4 regions of the Enterobacter sp. SCRI0065 genome follow, and region 1 is predicted to be linked to each of the others. Evidence: predicted binding sites of a transcription regulator. Region 1 holds the regulator's gene; each other region holds the start of a gene.

The links. The regulator CRP, encoded in region 1, controls carbon source genes, mostly activating them, when cyclic AMP is high. The targets are predictions, from matches to a motif close to ATGTGANNNNNNTCACAT.
Positions count from the first base shown of each region.
Region 2: a site for CRP is predicted at 3,301-3,318, ahead of cdd (cytidine deaminase). Genes of this name have one in related genera too.
Region 3: a site for CRP is predicted at 3,449-3,466, ahead of azuC (stress response protein AzuC). Genes of this name have one in related genera too.
Region 4: a site for CRP is predicted at 4,167-4,184, ahead of rhaS (HTH-type transcriptional activator RhaS). Genes of this name have one in related genera too.

Region 1 covers NZ_JCBAJB010000006.1:196,335-203,739, reverse strand. Annotated here, with positions in the region: gene AC6EMZ_RS16860 (hydrolase) at 1-60, shown strand, start outside; gene AC6EMZ_RS16855 (YheU family protein) at 57-275, shown strand; gene AC6EMZ_RS16850 (phosphoribulokinase) at 306-1,175, shown strand; gene AC6EMZ_RS16845 (OsmC family protein) at 1,222-1,626, opposite strand; gene crp (cAMP-activated global transcriptional regulator CRP) at 1,935-2,567, shown strand; gene AC6EMZ_RS16835 (YccS/YhfK family putative transporter) at 2,626-4,713, shown strand; gene argD (bifunctional acetylornithine/succinyldiaminopimelate transaminase) at 4,710-5,930, opposite strand; gene pabA (aminodeoxychorismate synthase component 2) at 6,017-6,580, opposite strand; gene AC6EMZ_RS16820 (putative adenosine monophosphate-protein transferase Fic) at 6,612-7,214, opposite strand; gene ficA (FicA/YhfG family antitoxin) at 7,204-7,371, opposite strand.
Region 2 covers NZ_JCBAJB010000002.1:385,889-393,293, reverse strand. Annotated here, with positions in the region: gene dusC (tRNA dihydrouridine(16) synthase DusC) at 164-1,096, opposite strand; gene map (type I methionyl aminopeptidase) at 1,174-1,953, opposite strand; gene AC6EMZ_RS07690 (CidA/LrgA family protein) at 2,157-2,555, shown strand; gene AC6EMZ_RS07685 (CidB/LrgB family autolysis modulator) at 2,552-3,247, shown strand; gene cdd (cytidine deaminase) at 3,376-4,260, shown strand; gene sanA (outer membrane permeability protein SanA) at 4,389-5,108, shown strand; gene mglC (galactose/methyl galactoside ABC transporter permease MglC) at 5,153-6,163, opposite strand; gene mglA (galactose/methyl galactoside ABC transporter ATP-binding protein MglA) at 6,179-7,405, opposite strand, start outside.
Region 3 covers NZ_JCBAJB010000002.1:682,761-690,165, reverse strand. Annotated here, with positions in the region: gene AC6EMZ_RS09140 (DJ-1/PfpI family protein) at 1-456, opposite strand, end outside; gene AC6EMZ_RS09135 (non-heme ferritin-like protein) at 829-1,332, shown strand; gene AC6EMZ_RS09130 (anaerobic C4-dicarboxylate transporter) at 1,500-2,843, shown strand; gene AC6EMZ_RS09125 (DUF2766 family protein) at 2,925-3,176, opposite strand; gene azuC (stress response protein AzuC) at 3,284-3,367, opposite strand; gene AC6EMZ_RS09115 (MFS transporter) at 3,581-4,999, shown strand; gene AC6EMZ_RS09110 (RpiB/LacA/LacB family sugar-phosphate isomerase) at 5,041-5,679, opposite strand; gene yecR (YecR family lipoprotein) at 6,031-6,369, shown strand; gene ftnA (non-heme ferritin) at 6,575-7,072, shown strand; gene AC6EMZ_RS09095 (YecH family metal-binding protein) at 7,104-7,343, opposite strand.
Region 4 covers NZ_JCBAJB010000011.1:52,358-59,762, reverse strand. Annotated here, with positions in the region: gene rhaS (rhamnose ABC transporter substrate-binding protein) at 1-282, opposite strand, end outside; gene rhaD (rhamnulose-1-phosphate aldolase) at 366-1,196, opposite strand; gene rhaA (L-rhamnose isomerase) at 1,286-2,545, opposite strand; gene rhaB (rhamnulokinase) at 2,542-4,011, opposite strand; gene rhaS (HTH-type transcriptional activator RhaS) at 4,313-5,149, shown strand; gene rhaR (HTH-type transcriptional activator RhaR) at 5,222-6,070, shown strand; gene rhaT (L-rhamnose/proton symporter RhaT) at 6,071-7,105, opposite strand; gene sodA (superoxide dismutase [Mn]) at 7,395-7,405, shown strand, end outside.

The DNA of each region.
Region 1 (7,405 bases):
ATGTGGCTGGAAGCGCGCATCCCCGACTGGTTAACCCCCTTTCTGGAAAAAATACGATGATGATTCCCTGGCAGGATCTGGCTCCCGAAACGCTGGATAGCCTGATCGAAAGCTTTGTATTACGCGAAGGCACAGATTATGGTGAACATGAACGTTCGCTTGAACAAAAGGTCGCCGATGTGAAACGGCAGCTACAAAACGGCGAGGTGTTGCTGGTGTGGTCTGAACTGCACGAAACGGTCAACATCATGCCCCGCAATCAGTTTCGCGGTTGATTGCTTCATCTTTCCAGTCAGGGAGTTGCTATGTCCGCCAGACATCCGGTTATTGCCGTTACGGGATCGAGTGGTGCGGGAACCACCACCACCAGCCTCGCTTTTCGTAAGATTTTCGCTCAGCTCAATTTACGGGCGGCAGAAGTCGAAGGCGACAGCTTTCATCGTTTTACCCGCCCTGAAATGGACATGGCCATTCGCAAGGCCCGCGATTTAGGCAAGCACATCAGTTATTTTGGCCCCGATGCCAACGACTTTGGTCTGCTGGAACAAACCTTCGCGGAATATGGGTTAACCGGAACAGGGCAGTCACGCAAATATCTGCACACCTACGATGAAGCCGTGCCGTGGAATCAGGTTCCTGGCACGTTTACGCCGTGGCAGCCGCTGCCGGAACCGACCGACGTGCTGTTCTATGAAGGGCTACACGGCGGCGTGGTGACGCCCCATCAGGACGTAGCGCGGCACGTGGATTTGCTGGTCGGCGTGGTGCCAATTGTGAATCTCGAGTGGATCCAAAAGCTCACGCGCGACACCAGCGAGCGCGGCCATTCCCGCGAGGCGGTGATGGATTCGGTCGTGCGTTCTATGGAAGATTACATCAACTTTCTGACCCCACAGTTCTCGCGCACGCATATCAACTTCCAGCGCGTTCCAACGGTTGATACCTCCAACCCGTTTGCGGCCAAAACGATTCCGTCACTGGACGAGAGCTTTGTGGTGATTCATTTCCGCAATCTGGAAGATATCGATTACCCGTGGCTGCTGGCGATGCTGCAAGGCTCGTTTATTTCACACATTAATACGCTGGTGGTACCTGGCGGGAAGATGGGTCTGGCGATGGAGTTAATCATGATGCCGCTGGTACAGCGACTGATGGAAGGCAAGCAGATCGCATAACGTTTTATGCCCGGCGGCGCTGTGGACAGCGCCACCGGGCGTATTTTTACGCCTCGATCACTTCATACGAATGCGTAATCTTCACCGCTTTTTCCAGCATCAGTGCTACGGAGCAGTATTTTTCCGCAGACAAATCCACCGCACGTGACACCGCTGCATCTTTTAGCTCTTTACCAGTCACAATGAAATGCAAATTAATATGCGTAAACAGACGCGGCGCTTCTTCGCGGCGCTCTGATGTCAACTTAACTTCACAGTCAGTCACCGCAAGACGGCCTTTTTGTAAAATAGACACCACGTCGATCGCGCTGCATCCGCCAGCGGCCATTAACACCACTTCCATCGGGCTAGGGGCTTTATCACCGGAGTTACCGTCCATCAAAATTTGGTGTCCTGAAGCGGATTCGCCGAGGAACGTTAAACCTTCAACCCATTTCACGCGCGCTTGCATTTTATTCACTCCGAAGTTGCATTTTTTCGTACAGATTAGGTGTGCGTGACAATTCTCTCATTGGAAGGCGACCTGCATCATGCTGAAGCGAGACACCAGGAGACACGCGGCAAAAGCTATGCTAAAACAGTCTCGATGCTACAGTAATACATTGACGTTACACATGTATGCAGAGGACATCAAACTTTACTGGCTGCAAATATTTGTGACAGCCAAATCCCAGGTACGGGTAAGAATTCGATTGCAACCCCAGAGTCAGGATGCAACTTATGACTCTGGTGACAGCTTATAACAGAGGATAACAGCGCATGGTGCTTGGCAAACCGCAAACAGACCCGACACTCGAATGGTTCTTGTCTCATTGCCATATTCATAAGTACCCATCGAAGAGCACGCTGATTCACCAGGGTGAAAAAGCGGAAACGTTATATTACATCGTGAAAGGCTCAGTGGCCGTGCTGATTAAAGATGAAGAAGGGAAAGAGATGATCCTTTCTTATCTGAATCAGGGCGATTTCATCGGTGAGCTGGGCCTGTTTGAAGAAGGCCAGGAACGTAGCGCTTGGGTACGTGCAAAATCGGCCTGTGAAGTGGCTGAGATCTCTTACAAGAAATTCCGTCAGCTCATCCAGGTCAATCCGGACATTCTGATGCGTCTTTCTGCGCAGATGGCTAACCGCCTACAGGTCACGTCTGAGAAAGTGGGTAACCTCGCCTTCCTGGATGTAACGGGCCGCATCGCCCAGACTCTGCTCAACCTGGCGAAACAGCCAGACGCCATGACCCACCCGGACGGTATGCAAATTAAAATTACCCGTCAGGAGATTGGTCAGATCGTCGGTTGTTCTCGTGAAACCGTTGGCCGTATTCTGAAGATGCTTGAAGATCAGAACCTGATCTCCGCTCACGGCAAAACCATCGTGGTTTACGGAACCCGTTAACCCCGGTTAAAACGGCGTGCCATCGCAAGATGTCACGCCGTTTTTGTCTCTCTCACCCATGTGGCGCAGACTGATTTATCACCCAGAAGTTAACTACGCACTACGACAAACGTTGGTGTTATGTCTTCCCGTGGCTGTCGGTTTACTTCTCGGCCACCTGCAACACGGTCTGCTTTTCTCGCTTGTTCCTGCCTGCTGCAATATCGCGGGTCTGGATACTCCGCATAAACGTTTTTTCAAACGTCTGATTATCGGTGGCTGCCTGTTTGCAGGATGTAGCCTTGCCGTTCAGCTTTTACTGGCTCGTGATATTCCGCTGCCACTGATTTTGACGGTGCTGGCCATGACGTTAGGCGTCACGGCAGAGATCAGCTCTCTGCATGCCCGATTACTGCCTGCATCACTGATTGCCGCCATTTTTACGCTTAGCCTCGCCGGAAATATGCCGGTGTGGGAGCCGCTTTTAATTTACGCCCTCGGCACGCTCTGGTACGGGCTGTTCAACTGGTTTTGGTTCTGGATGTGGCGGGAACAGCCCCTGCGGGAGTCGCTGAGCTTGCTCTACCGACAGCTCGCTGACTATTGCGAAGCAAAATACACCCTGCTGACACAACATACCGATCCGGAAAAAGCGTTGCCGCCACTGCTGGCTCGTCAACAAAAAGTAGTCGATTTGATTAGCCAGTGTTACCAACAGCTTCACATGCTCGCGGCCAATAAAAACCACGAATACAAACGGCTGCTACGAACTTTTCAGGTTGGGCTGGATTTGCAGGAGCATATCTCCGTTAGTCTGCATCATCCTGAAGAAGTACAAAAGCTGGTGGAGCGTAGCCACGCCGAGGCGGTGATCCGCTGGAATGCCCAGACCGTTGCGGGACGCCTGCGCGTGCTGGCTGACGACATCTTGTACCACCGATATCCCACGCGCTTTACGATGGATAAACAGCTGGGTGCGCTGGAAAAAATTGCCCACCAGCATGCGGATAACCCGGTTGGGCAGTTCTGCGCGTGGCACTTTAGCCGCATCGCACGCGTGCTGCGAACACAGCGTCCGCTCTACCCGCGCGACCTGATGGCCGATAAGCAAAAACGCCTCCCGCTCTTACCCGCGCTGAAAAGCTATCTGTCGTTCAAGTCTTCAGCACTGCGCAACGCGGCACGTATTAGCGTCATGTTAAGTTTCGCCAGCCTGATGGGTGTGGCGTTGCATCTGCCTAAGCCTTACTGGATTTTAATGACCGTGCTGTTCGTCACGCAAAACGGCTACGGTGCAACGCGGGTACGCATCCTTCATCGGGCAGGAGGCACTATCGCCGGGTTAGTCATAGCCGGGGTCACGCTGCACTTTCACGTCCCGGACGGGTACACCCTCGCGGGTATGCTGGTTATCACCCTGGTCAGCTATCTCTTCATCCGCAAAAACTACGGCTGGGCGATGGTGGGGTTTACGGTCACAGCGGTATACACCTTACAGTTGCTCACCCTAAACGGCGAACAGTTCATTGTGGCACGCCTGGTCGATACGCTGATTGGCTGTCTGATCGCCTTTGGCGGCATGGTCTGGCTGTGGCCGCAATGGCAAAGCGGCTTATTACGCCAAAACGCCCACGATGCACTGGAAGCTGACCAGCAGGCTATTCGGTTGATTTTGAGCGCCGATCCGCAGCCTTCACCGCTGGCGTATCAGCGTATGAAGGTGAACCAGGCGCACAACGCCCTGTTTAACTCGCTGAATCAGGCCATGCAGGAGCCGGGCTTTAATTCGCACTATCTGGCAGACATGAAGCTATGGGTGACGCACAGCCAGTTTATCGTCGAGCATATTAATGCGATGACGACGCTGGCACGCGAGCATACGATGCTGACGCCAGATCTGGCTCAGCGATATTTAGAATCGTGTGAAATTGCACTGCAACGCTGTCAGCAGCGCCTGGAGTACGATGCGCCGGGACAATCGGGCGATACTAATATTCTGGAAGCGCCAGAGACGCTCACCTACGGCCCGATGAGCACGCTGGAGCAACATTTACAGCGCGTGCTCGGGCATCTGAGCACCATGCACACCATCTCGTCGGTGGCATGGCGTCAACGCCCACAACATGGCATTTGGCTCTCGCGCCGCTTAAAGCGCGAGCCATATTAACCGTTTACGACCCTCGCGACCGCGCTGGCGAAGCGGATCATCCCTTCGTCGATATCCTGTCTTTCTACTACCAGAGACGGCGCAAAGCGCATCACGTCCGGCCCGGCATTCAGCACCATCACGCCTTCTTGAGCCGCAGCGTGCAGGAAATCACGCGCACGCCCTTTGTACTGCGGCTTCAGCTCTGCACCAATCAATAGCCCCATGCCACGAATATCGCTGAACACATCGAACTGCGCGTCGATCTGCTGAAGCTGCTTAACGAACTGTTCGCGTTTCGCGCTCACCCCGTTGAGTACCTCAGGCGTATTGATGATATCAAACGCCGCCCCGGCAATCGCGCACGCCAGCGGGTTACCGCCATAGGTTGAACCGTGGGAACCCACGTGGAAGGCAGACGCGATATCCTGGGTAGTCAGCACGGCACTAACCGGGAAACCGCCGCCGAGCGCCTTGGCGCTGGTCAGGATATCTGGCGTGACGCCGTAATGCATATAGGCAAACAGATCGCCGGTACGCCCCATTCCGCTCTGGACTTCATCAAATACCAGCAGCGCCTGATGCTCATCACACAGTTCTCGCAGACCTTGCAGGAACGCAGGCGTTGCCGCCATCACGCCGCCTTCGCCCTGGATTGGCTCAACCACTACCGCACAGGTATGATCGTCCATGACGGCTTTTACAGCATGCAGGTCGTTGAACGGCACGTGGATAATGTCTGCCGGTTTAGGGCCAAATCCGTCGGAGTATTTCGGTTGCCCGCCGACGGAAACCGTAAACAGCGAACGCCCGTGGAAAGCGTTATGGAAAGCGATAATTTTGGTTTTGTACGGGCTATGACGGGTCGACGCGTAGTAACGCGCCAGCTTGAACGCCGTTTCGTTGGCTTCGGTGCCGGAGTTCATGAACAGCACGCGCTCGGCAAAGGTGGCGTCGATAATCTTACGTCCCAGACGCAGCGCAGGCTCATTGGTGAAGACGTTGCTGGTGTGCCACAGGGTTTCGCCCTGGGTTTTTAATGCTTCAACCAGTGCAGGATGGCAATGCCCCAGCGCCGTCACCGCAATACCGCCCGCGAAATCCACGTACTCTTTGCCCTGCTGATCCCAGACCCGGCTGCCTTTCCCTTTTACCGGGATAAACTCGGCCGGTGCATAAATCGGCAGGATCACTTCATCGAAAGTTGCGCGCGTAATTGCAGATTGTTCAGTTGCCATGTCATGCCCATCCATTTTATGTCACATTCATTGTGAAAATATAATCACAAAATATGCATAAAAAATCACAACAAGGCAATTAAAATTCAGCGATTGAGGAAATTAGCCAGCAGTTGATGGCCCTGCTCACTGAGAATGCTTTCCGGATGGAACTGCACGCCTTCCAGATCCCACTCGCGGTGGCGTATCCCCATGATCTCCTGAGTATCGCTCAATGCAGTGACGTCAAAGCACTCGGGCAGTGTAGGAGGATCAATCACCAGCGAATGATATCGCGTGACGGTGAGGGGATTGTTCAGGCCATGAAATACGCCGGTTCCAGAATGGGTGACGGGTGAGGTTTTACCGTGCATCACCTTCGCGGCCCGCACGATCGTCGCGCCAAAGACCTGGCCGATTGCCTGGTGACCCAGGCAGACGCCAAGAATCGGCAACTTTCCCGCGTAGTGGCGTATCACATCCAGTGAAATACCCGATTCAGAGGGCGTACAAGGGCCGGGAGAGATAACGATTTTTTGCGGAGCCAGCGCATCTATATCCGCCAACGTAATCTCGTCGTTGCGACGGACAACCACTTCGGCACCCAGCTCGCAAAAATACTGGTAAAGATTCCAGGTGAAAGAATCATAGTTATCAATCAGCAAAATCATGGCGGCTCCCGAACAAAATGGCCGCCCTATTCTACTCAGTTTCCCGCGCTTCTTTCACTACTTTGGCGAAGATGACAGTGAGCTCGGTTAAATCGCCCATTGCCCCGCTCTGATTGGCCGCAGACCATGCATCCGGTTTGATGTCCCGCCAGCTGAGCTGATAGCCCGCATGGATTGCCAGTTGTTCAAAGAAGATGCGCTGGGCAATGCCATTACCAATCCGGAACGGATGCAGTACGTTTATTTCGCAATAATAGTGGCTGAGCCTGGCAATAAACGCTTCGCGTTCAAGCCCTGAAAGATAGCCCTCTTCTTCCAGATCCTGCATCAGGCCATTGCCCTCTTTCTCGATATAGGCAAAGTGGCAAAACCGCGTATCGCCTTTATAGATATCGACTTCCCGGATATCCCCCGCCCAATCAAAGATATCCTGATAAAGATGGCGATGTATGGCGCACAGATGCGGCAACCCACGGGCCGGTGGCCCCAGGGGAAGGGTTGCTGCGCGAAGCGCGGTAAGCTCGTAGGATGCCTGCGCCAGCCGCTCGGCCTGGCGGATGTTCAGCAGATTGCGCATCACATTCAGATCAGGATAGAGATACGGGTCGCGATCGTCGCCAATTTTATCGCTCATAGTGCCTCCTGAGTTCTTCAAGACGGGCTTGCGCCTCTTCTGCACTCAGCGTCACTAAGGCGCTTTCCACCCCTTCGAGACGGCGGTTGGCCTGAAAATTCGCGTTGCGTTGATGTTCCCAGAGTCGGGATTTTTGTTTGTCGGTGAGTTTTTTCACTTCGCGCCTCCCTGAATGTGTCCGTTTGCCACAA
Region 2 (7,405 bases), on a different contig from region 1:
AACCTGACTTCCGACAAATGCCAGAAAATCAGGTTTTGCCTGCCGCAGCAGTAACAATCCAGTTTTGCCACTCTACCACTTTGATTCGTGGCCTCAATGCATCACGGGTAAAAACGTGATGCAGATCGTGATTAGTACCGCCGGAAAGAAAGGTTTATCGGTTTTATTTGGACTGGATGACGCGCGCAATATCGGCTGACGTTTGCAGCGTGCGGACTTCCTGGAATAACCCCAACGCTTCGCTGTACTCTTTGCGTAAATAGCTTAGCCACTGCTTAATGCGCGCAACATGATAAAGGCCGGTATCGCCCTGTTTTTCCAGACGTGTGTATTTTTGCAATAGTGTGACAACGTCAACCCAGGCCATACGCGGTTCGTTATACTTCACCATTCGGCTCAGATTCGGCACGTTGAGCGCGCCGCGACCAATCATCACTGCATCGCAGCCCGTCTCTTTGAGACAAGCCTGCGCGCTGTCGTAGTCCCAGATTTCGCCATTAGCGATAACGGGAATAGACAAACGTTGACGAATTTCACCTATCGCCTGCCAGTTGATGCGTTCTGCCTTGTAGCCGTCTTCTTTTGTGCGGCCATGGACAACCAACTCGGTCGCTCCGGCCTGTTGCACCGCATCGGCAATTTCAAACTGCCGGTCGCCGCTGTCCCACCCCAGGCGAATCTTAACCGTCACGGGCAGATGGGCTGGCACCGCTTCACGCATCGCTTTTGCGCCGCGATAAATCAGCTCGGGATCTTTAAGCAACGTCGCACCGCCACCGCTGCCGTTGACCATTTTCGACGGGCAGCCGCAGTTTAGATCGACGCCGTAAGAGCCGAGTTCCACGGCGCGAGCAGCGTTTTCCGCCAGCCATTCAGGGTATTGCCCCAAAAGCTGAACGCGAACTAGCGTGCCGGAAGTCGTGCGGCTCTGGCGATGTAGCTCAGGGCAAAGGCGATAAAACGACTTTACCGGCAACAACATATCGACCACCCGCAAAAATTCGGTGACGCAGAGATCGTAGTCGTTAACCTCGGTCAGCAGCTCGCGCACTAATGAGTCGAGCACGCCTTCCATCGGGGCCAGTAAAACACGCATTATCAGTACCTGTGAAAAAAGACCCGCTATAGTAGCGGGTCTCCCGATAGGTGAAAAGGCCTCTTTCTGCGCCGTTTTTAGCCTGGTACGCTTTCTCCAGGGCGTAGCGTCAGCACCTCGTAGCCGTCTGCCGTTACGGCAATCGTATGTTCCCACTGCGCCGACAGTTTTTTGTCCCGCGTGACCACGGTCCAGCCGTCTTTCTTCGTTTTTATCCGGCTGCCGCCCTGGTTAACCATCGGTTCGATAGTAAAGACCATGCCCTCCTGCAACACCGCGCCCTCGCCCGGCTTACCGTAATGCAGCACCGAGGGTTCTTCATGCATCTCCTTCCCGATGCCATGCCCGCAATATTCCCTCACCACGCTGTAGCCGTTGCTTTCAACGTATGACTGAATCGCATGACCAATGTCGCCAAGCGTCGCGCCAGGCTTGACGGCTTTAATGCCTTTCCACATCGCTTCGTAGGTTTTCTTTACCAGCTGACGGGCGAGCGGCGAGACGTCACCAATCAGGTACATCTTGCTGGAGTCGGCGATCATGCCGTCCTTTTCCAGAGTGATATCCACATTCACGATTGCGCCAGACTTCAAATGTTCTGATTCCTTAGGGATCCCGTGACAAACCACGTCGTTCACGGACGTATTTAACACGTAAGGAAAGTCATACTGCCCTTTGCTGGCAGGGCGGGAATGCAGTTGATTAACAATAAAATCTTCCACGCGATCGTTAATCGCCATGGTCGTAACGCCTGGTACGATAAATCCGTCTAACATAGTAAAGACAGAAGCCAACAGTTCACCGGCGTGGCGCTGTCTGGCTAGTTCGTCTGCGGTTTTAATGATTATTGACGGCATCGTAAATCTCCTGCGGCGTTATACTTAATCGATTGATTCCTATATAAAACAAATACTGGCATGTAAACAGAGCCCTGTCTATTTGTGGAAATGCCCGACGTTCCAAAAAGGAATGTCTGGTATGCTCAAAAATCATGATGTGATCCGTAGCACGTTTTGAGGTTTAATTGTATGATGAATGCGTTTTATTAAGGACTTTAACCATGACCAAATCATTGATTGTTGTCTGGCAGTACCTGCGCGCATTCGTCCTGATTTATGCTTGTCTGTATGCGGGAATATTCATCTCTTCCCTGCTGCCGATTACCATCCCCGGCAGTATCATTGGCATGCTCATTATGTTCCTGTTGCTGGCGCTACAGATCCTGCCTGCTAAATGGGTCAACCCTGGCTGCTTTGTGCTGATCCGCTATATGGCGCTACTGTTTGTGCCGATCGGCGTAGGGGTGATGCAATATTATGATGTGCTCAAAGCCCAGTTTGGTCCGATTGTGGTCTCTTGCGCAATCAGCACGCTGGTTGTGTTCCTGGTCGTCAGCTGGAGTTCACATCTGGTACACGGTGAGCGCAAAGTGGTCGGGCAGAAAGGAGCCAAAAAATGATGGCGAATATCTGGTGGTCGTTGCCCTTAACGCTGATGGTTTTCTTTGCCGCGCGTAAGCTCGCTGCTCGTTTTAAAATGGCCTTGCTGAACCCCTTACTGGTCGCGATGGTGGTGATTATCCCTTTTCTGCTGTTGACCGGCATCTCGTACGATCGTTATTTCGCAGGCAGCAAAGTCCTGAACGATCTGCTGCAACCTGCCGTCGTCGCGCTGGCGTTTCCTCTTTATGAGCAACTTCATCAAATCCGCGCGCGCTGGAAATCCATTATTACGATCTGCCTGGTAGGCAGCGTGGTCGCTATGGTGACCGGTACAAGCGTCGCTCTGTTAATGGGCGCATCGCCGCAAATCGCCGCCTCTATATTGCCAAAATCTGTCACCACGCCGATTGCAATGGCGGTCGGCGGCAGCCTGGGTGGTATCCCGGCCATCAGTGCGATGTGCGTTATCTTTGTGGGTATTCTGGGTGCCGTGTTTGGCCATACTTTGCTGAATTTGATGCGTATTCGGACCAAAGCAGCGCGTGGCCTGGCCATGGGTACGGCTTCGCATGCCCTCGGCACCGCCCGTTGTGCAGAACTGGACTATCAGGAAGGCGCGTTTAGTTCACTGGCGCTGGTGATCTGCGGGATCATGACCTCGCTCATTGCCCCCTTCCTGTTCCCGATTATTTTGGCTGTAGTGGGCTAAAATTTGCGATGCGTCGCGCAATTTTCATTTTGTTTTCATAAGTTGCATAAATAATGAGATTTGGATCACATATAAAGCCCTTTTGGCTCCGTACACTACCGATCCATTAACCTTTATGAGGCATTGCCATGCACCCACGTTTTCAAACTGCATACGCCCAGTTCGCCGAGAATTTGCAATCAGCCCTGGCCCCGGTTCTGGCGGATGCGCATTTCCCCGCCCTGCTGACGGCTGAGCAGGTCGCGACGCTGAAACAGGCTACGGGACTGGACGAAGACGCGCTGGCTTTCGCACTGCTGCCGCTGGCTGCCGCCTGCGCCCGAGCCGATCTGTCCCACTTTAACGTTGGCGCGATTGCTCGCGGCATCAGTGGTATCTGGTACTTTGGCGGGAACATGGAGTTCCTTGGTGCCACCATGCAGCAAACTGTCCATGCGGAACAGAGCGCCATCAGCCACGCCTGGTTGCGCGGTGAAAAAGCGCTGGCCGCCATCACCGTTAACTACACCCCTTGCGGTCATTGCCGCCAGTTTATGAATGAGCTGAATAGCGGTCTGCAACTGCGCATCAACCTGCCAGGACGCGAACCACACACGCTCGGCGACTATCTGCCAGACGCCTTTGGTCCAAAAGATCTTGAGATTGAAACACTGCTGATGGATGAACAGGATCATGGCTACGCGTTAAGCGGCGATGCGCTGGCTCAGGCGGCCATCACTGCTGCGAATAAAAGCCATACGCCGTACAGTAAATCCCCAAGCGGTGTCGCGCTGGAATGCCGTGACGGGCGCATCTTCACCGGCAGCTATGCCGAAAACGCGGCGTTTAACCCAACGCTGCCACCGCTGCAGGGCGCACTGAATTTGCTGAGCCTGAACGGGTATGATTACCCGGATATCCAGCGTGCAATTCTGGCCGAAAGAGCCGATGCGCCATTAATCCAGTGGGACGCTACCGCCGCCACGCTGAAAGCGCTGGGTTGCTCAAATATCGACCGCGTTTTACTTGGGTAATATCTCCTCGCGGGCAGAAATGCCCGCGTATCTGATGAAAATCCCCCCAATCAAACCGCTGTTTCTTGCGATTAGCAGGCGGGTAAAGTAGCCTGAATGAAATTCCACCGTCGGTACGAGTCATCTTCATGTTAAAGCGTGTGTTTTACAGCCTGTCTGTCCTGTTCGGCATACTGCTGTTGACGGCACTCGGCCTCGACCGCTGGATGAGCTGGAAAACCGCACCGTATATCTTTGACGATTTGCAGGATCTGCCCTATCGACAGGTTGGCGTGGTTCTGGGGACAGCCAAATATTATCGTACCGGCGTCATTAACCAGTATTACCGCTACCGCATTCAGGGAGCGTTAAACGCCTACAACAGCGGCAAGGTGAATTATCTGCTGCTCAGTGGTGATAACGCTCAGCAAAGCTATAACGAACCGATGACGATGCGTAAGGATTTGATTGCTGCAGGCGTTGATCCGGCGGATATCGTCCTCGACTACGCGGGATTCCGCACGCTGGACTCTATCGTACGTACGCGTAAAGTTTTTGATACCAACGATTTCATCATCATCACCCAGCGCTTCCACTGTGAACGCGCGCTGTTTATCGCGCTGCATATGGGCATTCAGGCCCAGTGTTATGCCGTTCCTTCTCCAAAAGATATGCTCAGCGTTCGGGTGCGGGAGTTTGGTGCGCGCTTTGGTGCGCTGGCCGACCTGTACCTCTTCAAACGTGAACCACGCTTTTTAGGCCCGCTGGTGCCCATTCCTGAACTGTATGAAGTGCCTGAAGGCGCGCAGGATTACCCGGCGGTGACGCCGGAACAGCTGCTGGAATTAGAGAAGAAAATGAAAAAATAAAAAGCCCGCTCGTAAATGAGCGGGCTTTTTTATCAACAGAAGTATTATTTCTTACGAGCGTACTTCAGTGAATCCAGGGCAACCGCGAAGATAATAATCGCGCCCTTGATAATGTACTGCCAGTAAGGGTTCACGCCGATATAGGTCAGGCCATAGTTGATGACGGTGAAGATGATTACACCGGTCACTACACCCACTACGGTACCCACACCACCGCTGAAGGAAACACCGCCTACGACGCAGGCCGCGATGGCATCCAGTTCGTACATGAAGCCGAGGTTGTTGGTCGCAGAGCCGATACGTCCTGCTTCCAGCAGACCACCGAACGCGTAGAACACACCGGACAATGCGTAGATCATCAGCAGGTTCAGCGCGACGTTAACGCCAGATACTTTCGCGGCTTCTGGGTTGCCCCCGATAGCGAAGATATTTTTACCAAAGCGAGTTTTATTCCACAGGATCCAGACAAACGCCACTGCGATTAATGCATAGAAAGTGATGTAAGAGAGTCTGAAGCTACCCAGCGCAACAAATCCTTGGGCAAACGTCGAGAATCCGCTGTCAAATCCAGAGATTGGCGATGCACCAACAAAGTCGTAATAAAGGGAGTTGATACCGTAAACGATAATCATCGTACCCAGGGTAGTGATGAACGGTGTGACGTTCAGATAAGCGATAATAATACCGTTAATCAGACCAATCACTGCACCAATGACGCAAACAATCAGCACCACCAGGATAATGGGCATGGTCGCCATTTCCGGGAAGACCTTGTTGGCGTTTTCCATTGACTGCAACAGCGTTGCGGCGACAACCGCCGCCAGACCAACCTGACGCCCTGCTGACAGGTCAGTACCTTGAGTAACGATCAGACCCGCAACGCCCAGGGCGATAATAATACGCACTGAGGACTGGGTCAGAATGTTACTCAAGTTCAGTAAACTTAAGAACGTAGGGTCCTGGAAAATAATAATGGCCAGTAATACTAAAAGAACGACGTAAATACCGCCCTCTTTCAGATAAGTGAGAAAGCTTTTTTTATTTAACGCACTCATGAGGAGCCCCTGATCTTAAAGGTGCAAAGACGCAAGACGGAGAATTTCGTTTTGCGTTGTCGTTTTGGTGTCAACAATTCCGGCAACGAGACCATTGCTCATAACCAGAATACGATCTGTGATCCCTAACAATTCCGGCATTTCGGAAGAAATAATAATAATCCCTTTATTCTTTTTGGCTAGCTCAGCTATAAGCTGATAGATTTCAAATTTTGCACCTACATCGATACCGCGCGTGGGTTCATCGAGCATTAAAATTTCTGGCTGTGTTAATAACCAGCGACCAATAATCACTTTCTGCTGATTTCCGCCGGAAAGTGAACCAATTTGCGTCTGGTGGCCTGGTGTTTTAACGCGCATGGAGTCGATTACCCATTGGGTATCGCTTTTCATACGAGACGTATCCAGTAAACCGACCTTATTTTTGTAATTACGAATATTGGAGATCAGCGAGTTAAAACCAATGTCCAGATAAGCATAAATACCGGTTGAGCGGCGCTCTTCCGTCACCAGCGCAAAACCATGATTAATGGCTTCGTTCGCGTTGTGATTATTAATTTTTTTGCCATGCAGCGTAATCGTACCGCCCGATTTCTCACGGATACCAAACAAGGTTTCCACGATATCGGTACGCTTCGCACCGACCAGACCAGCAATACCCAGAATTTCGCCTTTATGCAGGTCGAAAGAGATATCGCGGATAGAAGGCTGACGCAGCGACGTAAGGTTACGCACTTCCAGAATCACTTCGCCAGGTTGGTTTTCTTTATCCGGGAAACGCTGGTTCAGGGAACGGCCCACCATCATGGCAATGATCTTGTCCATGTCCAGCCCTTCAAGAGGCTGAGTGGTGATCCACTGACCGTCACGCAGAATGGTGATTTCATCGCACAGCTGGAAGATCTCTTCCATCTTATGCGAGATATAAACGATGCCGCAGCCACGATCCTTCAACTTACGAATGATGGTGAAAAGGTGATTAACCTCTTTTTCCGTCAATGATGAAGTCGGCTCATCCATAATAACGATTTTGGCGTTATAGGAGAATGCCTTGGCAATTTCGATCATCTGCATTTGTGAAACGGATAAGGTGCCTACGCGCGCGCGCGGGTCAATATCAATATCCAGTTCATCGAATATCGCTTTGGTGTCGCGATACATTTTATCCTGATCGACAAATACGCCTTTGGTTGGATAACGACCCAACCACATATTGTCCATAACAGAACGTTGAAGTACCAG
Region 3 (7,405 bases), on a different contig from region 1:
ACCTTTGCCGCTCAGCAGATTACCATCTTCAACCACGGGTGCATCAACGTACTTGCCATCCTTCACCGTTTCGAAGAGATCGCCTGAACAGACGTAGCGACGGCCTTTCAGCAGGTCGTTCCCGCCCAGCACGCGCGCGGCGGCCGAGCATATCGGGCAAATCAGTTTACCTGCCGCATCGTGCGCCGAAATAAAACGAATCACGTCTTTGTTGGCCGCAAGATTCACACTGCCCTGCGGACCACCCGGTAACACCACGGCGTCGTAAAGCGTTTCACTGTGCTCGGCCAGCGTGCCGTCCGCCACCATTGGGATCTGATGATAGCTGACCACCGCACGTGATTCGGCGCAGGCAAGCGTGTCGACTTCAATATTCATTCGGCGCAAAATATCAATGGTGATAATTGCTTCTGCTTCTTCAAATCCTGGTGCTAAAAGAACTGCAACTTTAGCCATCATGGCCTCCATAAAAAGTGACTTAAAACATCGTTTCATTTTCACAAAAAGACCAAAGTCAAACTTTCGTCTGGATCACATTTTTCAGTGTTCTATCAAAAATGATCTGTCGCAGGTTTCATTATTAATGACGACACTATTACCGCACGCAAAGCTAATTTAGCTTGCGTAACTGATTTAATGTCGTTATTCAAAACCCCATATATAATCATTAAAAATCATGGCGTTAAAAATAACGTAATATTTTATAGTGATGATGTCGCTATGAGAGTTTTATATAGTGATAGAAGTGGATAGTGGGTCACATAAAGGAAGGGGGGAATAGATCTATTCTGTCATTGATCGTCGCACTCCGTAAATAAGGATATTATTATGACAACTCCAGGCATGATTCAAAAACTCAATACGCAAATGAACCTTGAGTTTAATGCATCGAATCTTTATCTACATTTAAGCGACTGGTGCTCCGAGCATAGTCTTAACGGTACAGCAACCTTCCTGCGTACGCAGGCCCAGGGCAACATTACGCAAATGATGCGTGTTTTTGACTATATGAAAAGCGCGGGTGCAAACCCCATCGTGAAAGCCCGCAATATCACCGATGAACCTTATTCCTCGCTGGAAGAACTGTTTCAGAAAACCCTCGATGAGTACGAGCAACGACTCACTACCCTTAACACCCTTACTCATGAAGCCGAAGCCCTTCAGGACAGTACCACCCTCGATTTCTTACATGATATGGAAAAAGAGCAGCAGCATGATGGGTTACTCCTGAAAACGATCCTGGACGAGGTACGCAATGCAAAACGTGCCGGGTTAGGTATGGCACAAACCGACCAGCACCTGCTGAATGTCGTGAACTATCAACAACATTAATGCTCTCCGGGTCTGTGCATTTTATTTTGCATAGACCCATCATTGTTAAAAAATCGTTATCAAGTCTTTGCTTTTATTGAAATTTAACAAATCCGATCTGGCTCTCAACCCATACCCACACAACATGCAATGATTTAGTGAATTTCGCTAATATGGATGAGAGCTTCATGATTACCATTGAGTTTATTGTCATTATTCTTTGCCTGCTGGTGGGTACGCGGTTCGGTGGCATGGGGCTTGGCCTGATAAGCGGCATCGGCCTGTTTATATTGAGCTTTGTGTTTGGTTTGCAGCCCGGCAAACCACCCGTTGACGTTATGCTCACCATCCTCGCCGTCATCGGCTGCGCGGCCACGCTGCAAACAGCAGGCGGTCTTAACGTCATGATGCAATTTGCTGAACGTCTGCTCAGACGACACCCTCAGCACATCACACTGCTCGCCCCTTTCACCACCTGGATGCTGACCTTCCTGTGCGGTACAGGGCATGTGGTTTACACCATGTTTCCTATCATCGCGGATATCGCTCTAAAAAAAGGGATCCGTCCAGAACGCCCAATGGCGGTCGCCTCCATTGCCTCACAGATGGCGATAACCGCCTCTCCGGTTTCCGTTGCCGTGGTCTCTCTGGTCTCTATTATTGCCGCGCAGCATGGGATTGGTCAGGCATGGGGTATTCTCCAGATTTTAGCCATCTCTGTTCCTGCCTCCCTGTTCGGTGTGGCCATTGCGGCGCTCTGGAGCTTACGTCGTGGCAAGGATTTGGCGGATGACGTTGAGTTTCAGGAAAAGCTCAAAGACCCGAAACAGCGCGAGTTTATTTATGGCAGTACTGAAACCTTAATGAATCAGCGGTTCCCAAAAGAGGCGTACTGGTCGACCTGGATCTTCTTCGCCGGTATCGCAGTTGTGGTCATGCTGGGTGCCTTGCCAGAGCTGCGGCCAGCCTTTGAAATCAAAGGCAAAATGACCGCGCTGTCGATGAATCTGGTCATTCAGATGATGATGCTGATTGCCGGTGCTATTATGCTGGTGGTCTGCAAAGTTAACGCCTCTGCCATTTCTAGCGGGGCCGTTTTCAAAGCAGGAATGGTGGCGATTTTCTCGGTATTTGGCGTGGCATGGATGAGCGATACCTTTTTCCAGGCCCATCTGGACGAGCTGAAAATGGCGCTTGAGGGCGTGGTGAAAAGCCATCCGTGGACCTACGCTATCGTGCTGTTCCTGGTATCGAAGCTGGTGAATAGCCAGGCTGCTGCGTTAACTGCGGTCGCCCCTATGGGATTGATGCTGGGCATCGACCCAAAAATGCTGATCGCCTTCTTCCCGGCCTCTTATGGCTACTTCGTGTTACCCACTTATCCGAGCGATCTGGCCTGTATTGGTTTCGACCGTTCCGGGACAACCCGAATTGGTAAATTTATTATCAACCACAGTTTCATTCTACCGGGGCTGATTGGCGTCAGCTGCGCCTGTGCGGCAAGCTATCTTCTGGTGCAAACGTTCTTCTGACATACCAGCCGGGCGACATTCTCTGTCGCCCGTTCGCGTTTTACTATAAAAACGTTTCAAATTTCAAAACATCGGTTTATTTTAGTGAGACTCACCCTGCGGTGTAAATTTCAGTTCGATGAGCGCGATGGCCTTCTGGACCGCGCGCAGCGTAACGGGATCCGCCGCAGCAGGATGACTGGTGAAATCGATATTTTTCAGCTGAGTGGACATTTTTTCGCGCACTTCAATGGGCGCAATAATGTCTAAGACATCAAGGATTTGTTTAATGACCAGCTGGCACGCGACGACGTCAGATACCAGTTCCTGATCGGCGCTCAGGTTTTGAGACATAGGCTTCTCCTAATTTAAAGGCCGCCATAGTAGCAAACCGTTAGCCCTTTCATCTTCCCTCTCGTCGTTTATGGGCGTAAAAAAACCTGCCGAAGCAGGTTTTTTCATCAGAACATCGCGCCTGGCGGTACGTCTTTAAACGTATTGCAGTAATTTTCCCACATGCTTTTCAGGATTTTGCGCAGTTTCATGGTCATGCTCCGGTAATTTGTTATGCAGATGTTATTGTCTTTGCGCATATAATATGACCAATATCACAAAAATCAACGATTATGTGATGCGAATCACGTTTAAAAAAACAACAAAGCTGCTCACTTGTTAAGAAAAACAACGATAAATCCGAGAGTTAGGATTTTATAAGTTCCAGTAAATTTTTATAATTTTTTTTGATATGGCAGGAAGAGATGGCTGACAACATTACCGGTAAAGAGAGTCGCGGCATGTCCCCTGCGGCACTGCTCGTCGCCGGAGCGTTCTTTATGGAGTTTCTGGACGGTACGGTGATCGCCACTGCGCTGCCGGATATGGCTAAGAGTTTTGGCGTTCAGGCCGTCGATTTGAATATCGGTATTAGCGCCTATCTGATTACGCTGGCAGTACTTATCCCGGCCAGCGGCTGGATTGCCGATCGGTTTGGCGCACGTAAGGTGTTCGCCGTGGCGCTGGCGATATTCACCCTGGCATCGGTGTTTTGCGGGCTTTCAACGACCGTCGATCAATTCGTCGCCATGCGGATACTTCAGGGAATGGGCGGTGCGCTGATGGTCCCGGTAGGACGGCTCGCGGTTTTGAGAACCACGCCGAAACACCAGTTAATTACGGCCATCGCCACATTAACCTGGCCTGCATTGGTCGCCCCGATAATTGGCCCACCGCTGGGGGGATTTATCACCAGCTATGCCGACTGGCGATGGATATTCTTTATCAATGTTCCGCTGGGCATTATTGCCATTATCCTGGCGCTGCGTATTATTCCCGACCTTCATGAAGATACCCGTCGACCTTTTGATACACCGGGGTTTATTGCCACCACCATTGCCATGGTAAGCCTGGTGTACGCGATGGAGTCTATGGGCGCGCAGCAGATGCAGGGGTTGGTCATTTTCGGATTATTGGGCCTCGGTGCGCTGACATTAGTCTACGCGTTACGCCATTTCCAGCGCGCTCAATGGCCGATGATTCGACTCGACGCCATGCAAGTACCCACGTTTCGGGTCACTATGTACGGAGGCTCGCTGTTTCGGGCTTCTATCAGTGCAGTTCCCTTCCTGCTGCCCTTGATGTTTCAGGTCGGCTTTGGGATGGATGCCTTTCATTCTGGCCTGCTGGTGCTGGCGGTGTTTGTTGGCAATCTGACAATTAAGCCTGCGACCACACCCTTAATCCGCCGCCTGGGTTTTAAGAAACTGCTGCTGATTAACGGGGCATTAAACGTGCTGGCTTTATTGGCCTGTGCCTTTATCACCCCAGACACCCCCGTCTGGCTGATAATGCTTATCTTGTATTTAGGCGGCGTTTTCCGCTCCGTTCAGTTTACTGCGGTGAGCACCCTCGCTTTTTCTGATGTCCCGTCGGCGCAGATGAGCTACGCCAATACGCTATTTTCCACCGCCACACAGCTTGCGGTTGGGCTGGGGATTACGCTTGGCGCAATAGGGATCCGGATTGGGGAAAAAGCCAGTGAATTGCTTGGAATTGTAGCCGTACCCGGCATTAGCTTTCGCCTGGCCTTTGTCGCCATCGCGTTGATTTGCCTGGTGGGGATGTTTGACACGCTACGGCTAACGAACGATGCGGGAAGCGCGGTCTCGAACAAAAGGTGAAAAAAAAGCCAGCATCGCTGGCTTTTCATTTGGCCGTTAGATTAACCAACGATACCGCGAACAAAGGCTTCGATCTCTTTATCCTGGCAATTTTCGAAGAAGCACTGCTGGAAGCGTTGACCAGACACGGCTGTTTTCACCAGTTCCGGATCGATGGCACGCAGGGTATCCAGATAGTTTTCTTTCACGACCGCGGCTTTCACCTGGTTCAGGATCCCGGCGTTACGTACCTGAGGCTCTTTGCGCTCTGGTGGATAGCCTTCTCCTTTACGACCGGTGAACGCTTTTTCAAAGATAAAGCGCACGTTCAGTTCAGCGCCCCAGCCGAAGCCTTTAGCGAACGGCAGAGACAAGGCGTTGCCGTTGTTAATCTGAGCAAACAGGAACGCATCTGCCGGATCGATGCAGTAACCGCAGATCACACCCGGATGGATGTTCAGGGACATCAATGCACCCTGACCCGTACCGCAACCGGTCACGACAAAGTCGACCGCTTTAGAATTTAACAGAATGCTGGCCATGATCCCAAGGTGGATGTAGGTCAGGTGGTGATCGTTTTCATCACTCATCCCGACGTTGTAAACCGGGAAACCTTTTTCATCGACAACCGTTTTTAATTCATTAAGGATGGTGGAGTTTTTACTCGCCTGGCTGTTTTCCATCATCAGTGCAATTTTCATTCTTCATCTCCTAATGCGTTGCGGGTTTTCCGCCGTGGATAGCTTTTCGAGTCAACCTTACTACTTAGCAAACGGACTTTCAAATTAACTGAAAAATAGTTTTAAAAAATTAAGAGGCGCTCACAAATTCATGCAAAGAAACTCATTTTTAGTGCTTATGCACAACCTGCCGGCCCCTCCCTCTTTCAACGGTTTCCGCCAACATCATTTGAAATTCAGAATGATATTCGACAGCCTGGCCGACCGATCTTCATCGTTGCAGAAAGTACGGGGCGAATGACGGGCTATTCTTGGCATTGTATGCCGCGTCAGGCGTTACGATAGGTTATTTCCAGTGGCTCAGAGCGAGATATGAAGAAATTAATGGTTGCAGGCATGCTTTTGTTACTCGCGGGTTGTAGCGTGACTCGCCAGGCTGAGGTCAGCACTGCGGATACTACCAGCGGAGTCGTCAAGCTCAACTATGGTCAGGCAATGATGCAAAATGCCCATTATGATGACTACGTCACTAACGGTACCGCTACACGCGAATGCCAGAGTATGGGTTATGCAACGGCCTCGTCTTATGGTCAACCGATAAAAACGTGCACCCTGGTGAGCGGTTCTGTTTGCCTGAATGAGAGCGTCACCATTCAATATAAATGTCTGGGTTATGCCGTCAATCCAGCCGCGGCGCAGACCTACTATTAATGATAGTTCTGCCAGTTATCCGCTGGCAGACAATTTAAATAAGAAACAGAACAATTCTCATTAATATATAAATCATTGCCAATGCGTTTTATTCCCATTCGTATTTTTAATAAATAGATAATTTATTTTACCTTTTGCAAATAAATAAATAACAAATTATAGTGACGCTCTCGCTGACGAATAAATAATTATATGGAGCTGCACCATGCTGAAAACCGAAATGATCGACAAGCTGAATGAGCAAATGAACCTTGAGCTTTTTTCATCCCTGCTCTATCAGCAGATGAGTGCCTGGTGTAGCTTCCACAGCTTTGAAGGCGCTGCGGCATTCCTTCGCCGCCATGCGCAGGAAGAGATGACCCACATGCAGCGTCTGTTTGATTATCTGGCGGATACCGGCAGCCTGCCGCGCATCAATCCGGTCGCTTCACCGTTTGCCGAATACGCCTCCCTGGACGAACTGTTCCGTGCCACTTATGAACATGAACAGCTGATCACCCAGAAAATTAATGAACTGACTCACGCCGCCATGATTGGCCAGGATTATCCAACCTTTAATTTCTTGCAGTGGTATGTTGCTGAACAACACGAAGAAGAGAAGCTGTTTAAATCCGTGCTGGATAAGCTGTCTCTGGCAGGTAAATCAGGTGAAGGCTTGTACTTTATCGATAAAGAGCTTTCAACTCTCGATACGCAGAATTAATTAAAAGGGGAGCCACAACAGGCTCCCTTTTTTAATGGCGACATATTTTGCTTTCGTGGGTAGAAAAACCTGTTTCTACCGGAATGAATTTACCTTTAGCGGCCAAAAACGCCACCAGCGCTGAAGCCGACATCTCAGAAGCAGAACAGGTGTGAAAGCGCGCCGTTTCCCCAAATCGCGAATGGATGGCCAGAACCAAACTTTGTTCGCTGTACTGCTCGCCCGACTCAATCATCATGTTGAGTACTTCATGCCCGTGAATTGACGCCATATAGCCTCCCGTTCAAAAACACAGCCTAAACGTTCATCCCACGTCACGTATTGCGCTGGCAC
Region 4 (7,405 bases), on a different contig from region 1:
AGCATCAGGATCGTTGGCAGAAATGGCGATCGCATCCACACCCTGGGCGATCAGTCCGTTCAGCACTTCGATCTGCGCTTCCGCAGTGGTGGTGGTCGGGCCGGTATAAATCACTTTTACATCGCCTAACTCTTTCGCGGCTTCCTGCGCGCCAACGTTCGCAGCCTCGAAGAATCCATTTCCGAGGGATTTCGCCACGAGGGCGATTTTGACTTCTGCTAGTGCGGAACCGGACAACGCCAGAGCGGCAACGGTGAGGATCAAGCTTGTCTTTATTTTCATTGCTTTTACTCCACTGAATAAGTGAGTTGTGTAGGGATTGCAGGTGGTTTTCGCCCCGTCTCATTGAGCGGGGCGCGATGTTTTTATAGGTACAAATCTAACGCCGACTGCATTGGGGTGACGCCAAAACGTTGACCCAACGCAATCAGTTCTTCTCGGGTGATGGTCTGCTTCATGCCGCCCATCGAATAGACTTTGACTAAGACTTCAGCCGATTTCTCGGCGGTGTCGATCAGGCCAAACGCTTCGTCCAGCGTCGGACCGCTGCCGAACACGCCGTGGAACGGCCACAGCACCAGCGAATGTTTTTGCATGTCCCGCGCGGTGGCTTCGCCGATTTCGTCGGTACCCGGCACCATCCACGGCAGAATGCCCACGCCGTCCGGGAACACCACCAGACATTCGGTGCTGCCTTCCCACAGTTTGCGGGTAATGAAATCAGCGCTGTTTTCCAGCACGTAGGTCAGCGCGATCAGGTTGGTGGCGTGGCAGTGCATGATCACGCGGTCTTTACCGTGGGTCGCTTTAATGCGCTCGCAGTGGGAAAGGAAGTGCGCCGGCAGTTCGGAAGTTGGCACCGCTTCGTTCGTTAGCCCCCAAAGAATGTGGTAGCCCGCGCCGTCGCTGTCCACTTTTACCACGCCTAAATTCGCGGCCGGGTCGAGCTGCACATTGCGGAAGAACTTGCCGGAACCGGTAACGATAAACGGCGTATTGGCGAGCATCGGCATCGGCTGGCTCAGCGCAATGTAGCGTGGCTTCTGGTGGAAATCGGCTTCGAACGGTGCAATATCCGCATCGTCGAGACGCAGCGTCAGGTTACCGCCGTTGCGCTCGTCCCAGCCTTTCAGCCAGGCGTCGGTGGTGGCTTTAATCATGCCCTGGACGAACCAGGAAGTCGTAATGGTTGGCATAGTGTTCATGTTCCTGTTAATTCGGAGAAGTTTGGCCCCCTCACCCCGGCCCTCTCCTATGGGGTGAGGGGTGAAGGGTAAAGGTTGTGTTACCCGCGCTTGCTCAACACGTCTTTCTCATATGCCCGCACGTTGTCCAGCCACTGGCTGCCCGCCGGGGCGTCGTTACGCTGGCAGTACATTTCCCACACGGCTTGCCACGGCAGGGATTTTTGCTCTTCCAGCAGGGCCAGACGCGCGGTGTAGTCGCCATCGGCCTCCAGCTGTTTCAATGCGGAGACGGGCTCCAGCAGGGCGCGCAGCAGGGCTTTTTTCATGTTGCGCGTGCCGATGACCCAGGCCGCGATGCGGTTGATGGAGGCATCAAAGAAGTCGAGGCCAATGTGTACGCGGTCGAACAAATCGTGACGGATGATTTCGCTGGCGATGGCCTGGGTTTCGTCATCCAGCAGCACCACGTGGTCGCTGTCCCAACGCACCGGACGGCTCACGTGCAGCAGCAGGCGCGGCACGTACAGCATGGCGGCGGAGATTTTGTCGGAGATCACTTCTGTTGGATGGAAGTGGCCCGCGTCCAGGCACAGCGCGGTCTGGCGGCTGGTGGCGTAACCCATATAAAACTCGTTGGAGCCGACGGTGTAGCTTTCGGCACCGATGCCGAACAGCTTGCTCTCTACCGCGTCAATGTGATGGGCCGGATCGAGTTTTTCGCTGATGACCTCATCGAGCGCGTCCAGCAGGCGCTGGCGCGGGGCCAGACGGTCGACGGTAATGTCCTTCATGCCGTCCGGGATCCAGATATTCATCACCGATGGGGTGCCGAGCTGTTCGCCAAAGTAGGCTGATACGCGGCGGCTGGCCTTCACGTGATCGATCCAGAACTGGCGGATTTCCGGGTCGGCGTGGGAAAGGGTAAACCCGTCAGCACTCAGTGGATGTGAGAAGCAGGACGGGTTGAAATCCAGACCCAGCTTGTTGGCTTTTGCCCACTCGACCCAGTTCTTAAAGTGTTCTGGTTTGATTTCATTACGCGCGACCGGCTCGTCGGCCTCGTGGTAAATCGCGTGCAGGTTCAGGCGTTTTGGGCCGGGGATCAGGCTCAGCGCCAGCTCAAGATCGGCGCGGAGTTCGGTGGCGTTACGCGCTTTGCCAGGATAGTTACCGGTGGCCTGAATACCGCCCGTAAGCGCCCCGCCCGTGTTTTCGAAGCCTGCGACGTCATCGCCCTGCCAGCAGTGCATTGAGACGGGCAGACGGTCTAGCTGACGCAGCGCCTCCTCGACATCCACGCCTACGGTGGCGAAACGCTGTTTAGCCAGTTCCCAGGCTTGTTCAAGTTGAGTGGTCATGCGCAAAGCTCCTTTGTCAGTCGTTTTTGCAGAAACTGCGCCCGATAGCGGGCAATTTCATGGCAGGAATGAGGGGTAAACGTGGTCAGCGCAGAGTTGTTGGTGACCAGGGTGCGGAAATCGTCGACGTTGGACAGCTCGTCCAGCGTCATCAGTTGAATGCCGATGTTGCCGAGCGTGGAGGCCTCAATCGGCCCTGCAACTACGGTGATCCCGCAGGCGTCGGCGCACAGCTGGTTAAGTAAGTGGTTCTGGCCGCCGCCGCCCACGATATGCAACTGGCTGAACGGTTTGCCGCGCAGTTCCGCCAGCTCGCTCAGCACGTCGGCATAGAGCAGGGCGAGGCTGTCGAAGATGCAGCGCGCCAGCTCGGCGGCGGTGTTCGGTATTGGCTGCGCGGTGTCCCGGCAGGCGGCCTGGATTTCGGCGCTCATATTGGTCGGGTTGATAAAGCGATCGTCGTTCGGGTTAATCACAAAACGGCACGCTTTTAGCGTTTCTGTGTCGGCAATCAGCGCCGACAGGTCGGTAATGTTTTGTTCTTTCAATACGCGCTGGAGCAGCCACAGGCCCATGATGTTTTTCAGCACCCGATAGCGGCCTTCTGCGCCGCCTTCGTTGGTGATATTGGCCGCCAGGGCTTTATCGCTGGTGTACGGCGTTTTGCTCTCAAAGCCCATCAGCGACCAGGTTCCGGACGAAAGATAGGCGGCGTCTTTGTCGGCCAGCGGAGAAGCAATCACCGCGCTGGCGGTGTCGTGACTGGCAACGGCAACCACCGGGATGTGATTACCCAGCGGGCAAATCCAGTGACCGATCACATTGCCGGGATGCGTCGGTGTGCCGAACCAGTCGCGTGAGGCACCGGTCCAGTTGAGCAGGTTTTCATCCCAGTTATCTGAGTTGATATTCACCAGTTGGGTGGTGGTGGCGTTGGTGTATTCCCAGTTGAGGTTGCCCGTCAGGCGATAGCTGAAGTAGTCCGGGATCAACAGGGCGTGGGCGACGTTCGCGGCCAGTTCTGGCTGTTGTTCCATGAGCGCGCGCAGCTGATACAGCGTGTTGAATGGTAAAAATTGAATGCCGCTACGCCCGTAAATCTCCGCTTTGCCGAGCTGTTCCATCGCCCGCGCCATCACGCCGTCGGTGCGGTTATCCCGATAGGAGACCGGCAGGCCAACGCGCGCACCGTGGCGGTCCAGCAGGACATAATCCACACCCCAGGTATCAATCCCGATACTGTCGATAAGAATGCCTTCGTCGCACACGTTGGTCAGGCCGGTGCGGATTTCTGCTTCCAGGCTGTCGATATCCCAGATATCTACGCCGTCCTGCTTTTGCAGGCAGTTAACGAAGCGGTGGATTTCGCGAAGCGAGAGTGCGCGCTGTTCAGGGGCGTAGCTTGCCAGCATTACGCGGCCGCTGGACGCGCCTAAATCGACAGCCACACAATGGCGAAGAGTCATGTTCCGGTCCTTCATTGAGTCATTACCGAAGAGTGTAAGAAAAGGAACAAAAACCGACCTTCTCGCCACTGACAGCCAAAATCGGCGGCTGGCAAGAATTCAAAGATGAACGTGAGGGAGTTCACAATTTCCAGTAATAGCGGGGGTTTCAGGCCATGTGACGGTTGCCTCATTTCCCGATCTTTCCGCTCGTTTCTTGAAAAACCGACAGGCTTTGCGCGCTTTGCTGTCGAAAATTTAAGGTGAGAACCACGTCTCTTAATTACTATTTTGAGAACATTTCTCATCGGTGGTGGCCTTTATGACCGTACTGCACAGCGTGGATTTTTTCCCTTCGGGTCGTTCGTCGGTTGCGATTGAGCCACGGCTTCCTCAAGCCGCTTTCCCGGAACATCACCATGATTTTCATGAGATTGTGATTGTGGAACACGGCACCGGGATTCACGTATTTAACGGCCAGCCGTACACCATCAGCGGTGGAACGGTCTGTTTTGTGCGTGACCACGACCGGCACTTGTATGAACACACCGATAATCTGTGCCTGACCAACGTGCTCTATCGTTCGCCGGATGCGTTCCAGTTTCTGTCGGGGCTAAACCAACTGCTGCCGCAGGAAAAGGACGGGCATTATCCGTCGCACTGGCGGGTGAATCAGGCCACGCTCCAGCAGGTGCGACAGCTTGTGGGCCAGATGGAGCAGTCTGAAGACAACACCGAAACCCATGCGCTGGCGACCCGCGAACTGATGTTTATGCAACTGCTGGTTCTGCTGCGTCGGAGCAGCCTGGTCGAAGGGTTAGAGAATAACGATGCGCGGCTCAACCAGCTGATTGCCTGGCTGGAGGACCACTTTGCGGAAGAGGTGTGCTGGGAGACGCTGGCGGAGGGTTTTTCGCTTTCGCTGCGGACCTTGCATCGCCAGCTCAAGCAGCAGACGGGCTTAACGCCGCAGCGCTATTTAAACCGCCTGCGGCTGATCAAAGCTCGTCATCTGCTGCGCCACACTGATGAAAGCGTGACGGATATTGCTTATCGCTGCGGGTTTGGCGACAGTAACCACTTTTCGACGCTATTTCGCCGCGAGTTTAGCTGGTCGCCGCGCGACATTCGTCAGGGAAGAGATGCGTCGCTTCAGTAACGCGAGGGTAATCACCGTTTTTTTGCTGCAAAACGGCTAATAATGTCCGGTTATTTGCCGCTGAGGTGTGCTGTGGGCGTTCCGTTAGTGCTTCGCAAAGCTGATTTTTTTGCCAACGCCGGACAGGCTGTCGCGGTGGCGGATCGCTATCCGCAAAATGTCTTTGCCGAACATACCCATGAATTTTGCGAACTGGTGCTGGTGTGGCGCGGCAACGGCCTGCACGTCCTCAACGACCGTCCTTATCGCATCACGCGCGGCGATCTGTTTTACATCCGCGCCGAAGATAAACACTCTTACGCGTCGGTAAACGATCTGGTGCTCCAGAATGTGATTTATTGCCCGGAAAGGCTGAAGCTCAATATTGACTGGGCGGCCACGATTCCAGGGCTGAATAACGCACACGGCACGCCGCACTGGCGCTTGAGCAGTAACGGCATGGCGCAGGTCCGACCGGTCATCACCCAGCTTGAGCAGGAGAGCCAAAAAGCCGATCCGCTGGCGAACGACATGGCGGAACTGCTGTTTGCCCAATTAGTGATGACGCTGAAACGCTACCGTTACGCCATTGATAACGCGTGCGCGAACGAGCAGGAAGCGCTGCTCGATAAACTGATCACCACCCTGGCAGGCAGCCTTAACCGCAGCTTTGTGCTGGAGAAATTTTGCGAACAGGAGCAGTGCAGCGAGCGGACGTTACGCCAGCAGTTTCGCACGCAGACGGGCATGACGGTGAACCACTATTTGCGCCAGCTGCGGATCTGCCACGCGCAATATTTGCTGCAACATACGGAGCTGATGGTGAGTGAGGTGGCGATGCGCTGCGGCTTTGAGGACAGTAACTATTTTTCTGTGGTGTTTAACCGTGAGCTGGGGATGACGCCGGTTCAGTGGCGTCATCGTAGTCGAAAAGCCGCGTAATCAGCTCGCCATGCCGAGACCGACAATGTTGGCGGCAATAATAATCACCACGCAGCCCAGGCTCAGCACGCCGACCGGACGACGCCCGGCGTTCTTCCACTCCTTCAGCACCAGCCCAACCAACCCGCCGCACAGCACGTAGAAGCTCATGTGCAGCATCCAGCTCATGTAGTCATACTGTGGCGGAATACTGGCGTGGCCCCAGGCGTAAAAGAAGAACTGCAAATACCACATCAGGCCACCGAGCGCCGAGAGCAGCACGTTGGTGATGATTAAGGATTTTGCCACCGAGAAGTCGGCTTTTACCGACAGGTTCTTCACTTTTGCCAGACGAATGATGCAGAAACCAAGGTTAACTAACGCCCCGCCGCCCATGATCACCACGTAGCTCGGGAGCGCGACGTAAAGCGGGTCAACGCCCAGCGCGGCGGCGGCTTCGTGCATTGGTTTGGCGGCGTTCATCGCAAACGACATGCCTGCCGAGAAAATACCGCACATGACCGCCAGCACCAGGCCTTTCTTCAGATTGAAGTCTTCTGCCTTGATGCCCATTTTGCGCTCTTTCAACTGGCCTGCGCGGGTGACAATCCCCACGCCAATCACCGCAACCAGCACGCCCAACAGCGTCATCCGCCCGCCCTGGGTGTTAATCAGCACGTCGAAGTTACCGTTCAGGATTGGCGTCATCAGCGTGCCGACAATCAGCGTAATCCCGATGGCGATCCCAATACCCATCGACATGCCGAGATAGCGCATGGTGAGGCCGTAGTTGATATTACCGATGCCCCACATCGCGCCAAACAAAAAGACTGGCAGCAGCGTGGAGGCGCTAAAAGAGGAGAAATATCCCCAAAAATCAGGGAGGAGTAGGGCGCTGACCGTCCAGGGCAGAATAAGCCACGAAACAGTACCGCCGACGGACCACATGGTTTCCCATGACCAATGTTTTACCTTTTTAAACGGGGCATAGAAACAGGCTGCACTGGCTGCGCCTATCAAATGCCAGAAAATACCCATCGTAATCGCATGATTCATTTTTACATCCTCATCGTTTTTATAGGTCGTTGGCTTCCCTCCGACCCGATGAGTGTAAAAATTAAGCGGTGAGCGAACCTTCAGAAGGTTGCCGTACTTTTCGTGTGAATGGCAGTCAGCACGTTAACCGCGTGAGCAGACTCACAATTTCTTGAATGGTACAAAAAGTTATAACCTTATAAAAACTACGGCATTGATAATCATTTTCAATATCATTTAATTAACTATAATGAACCAACTGCTTACGCGGCATTAACAGCTGTGCCGCCCGACAATAATGGAGAGGATTATGAGTTATAC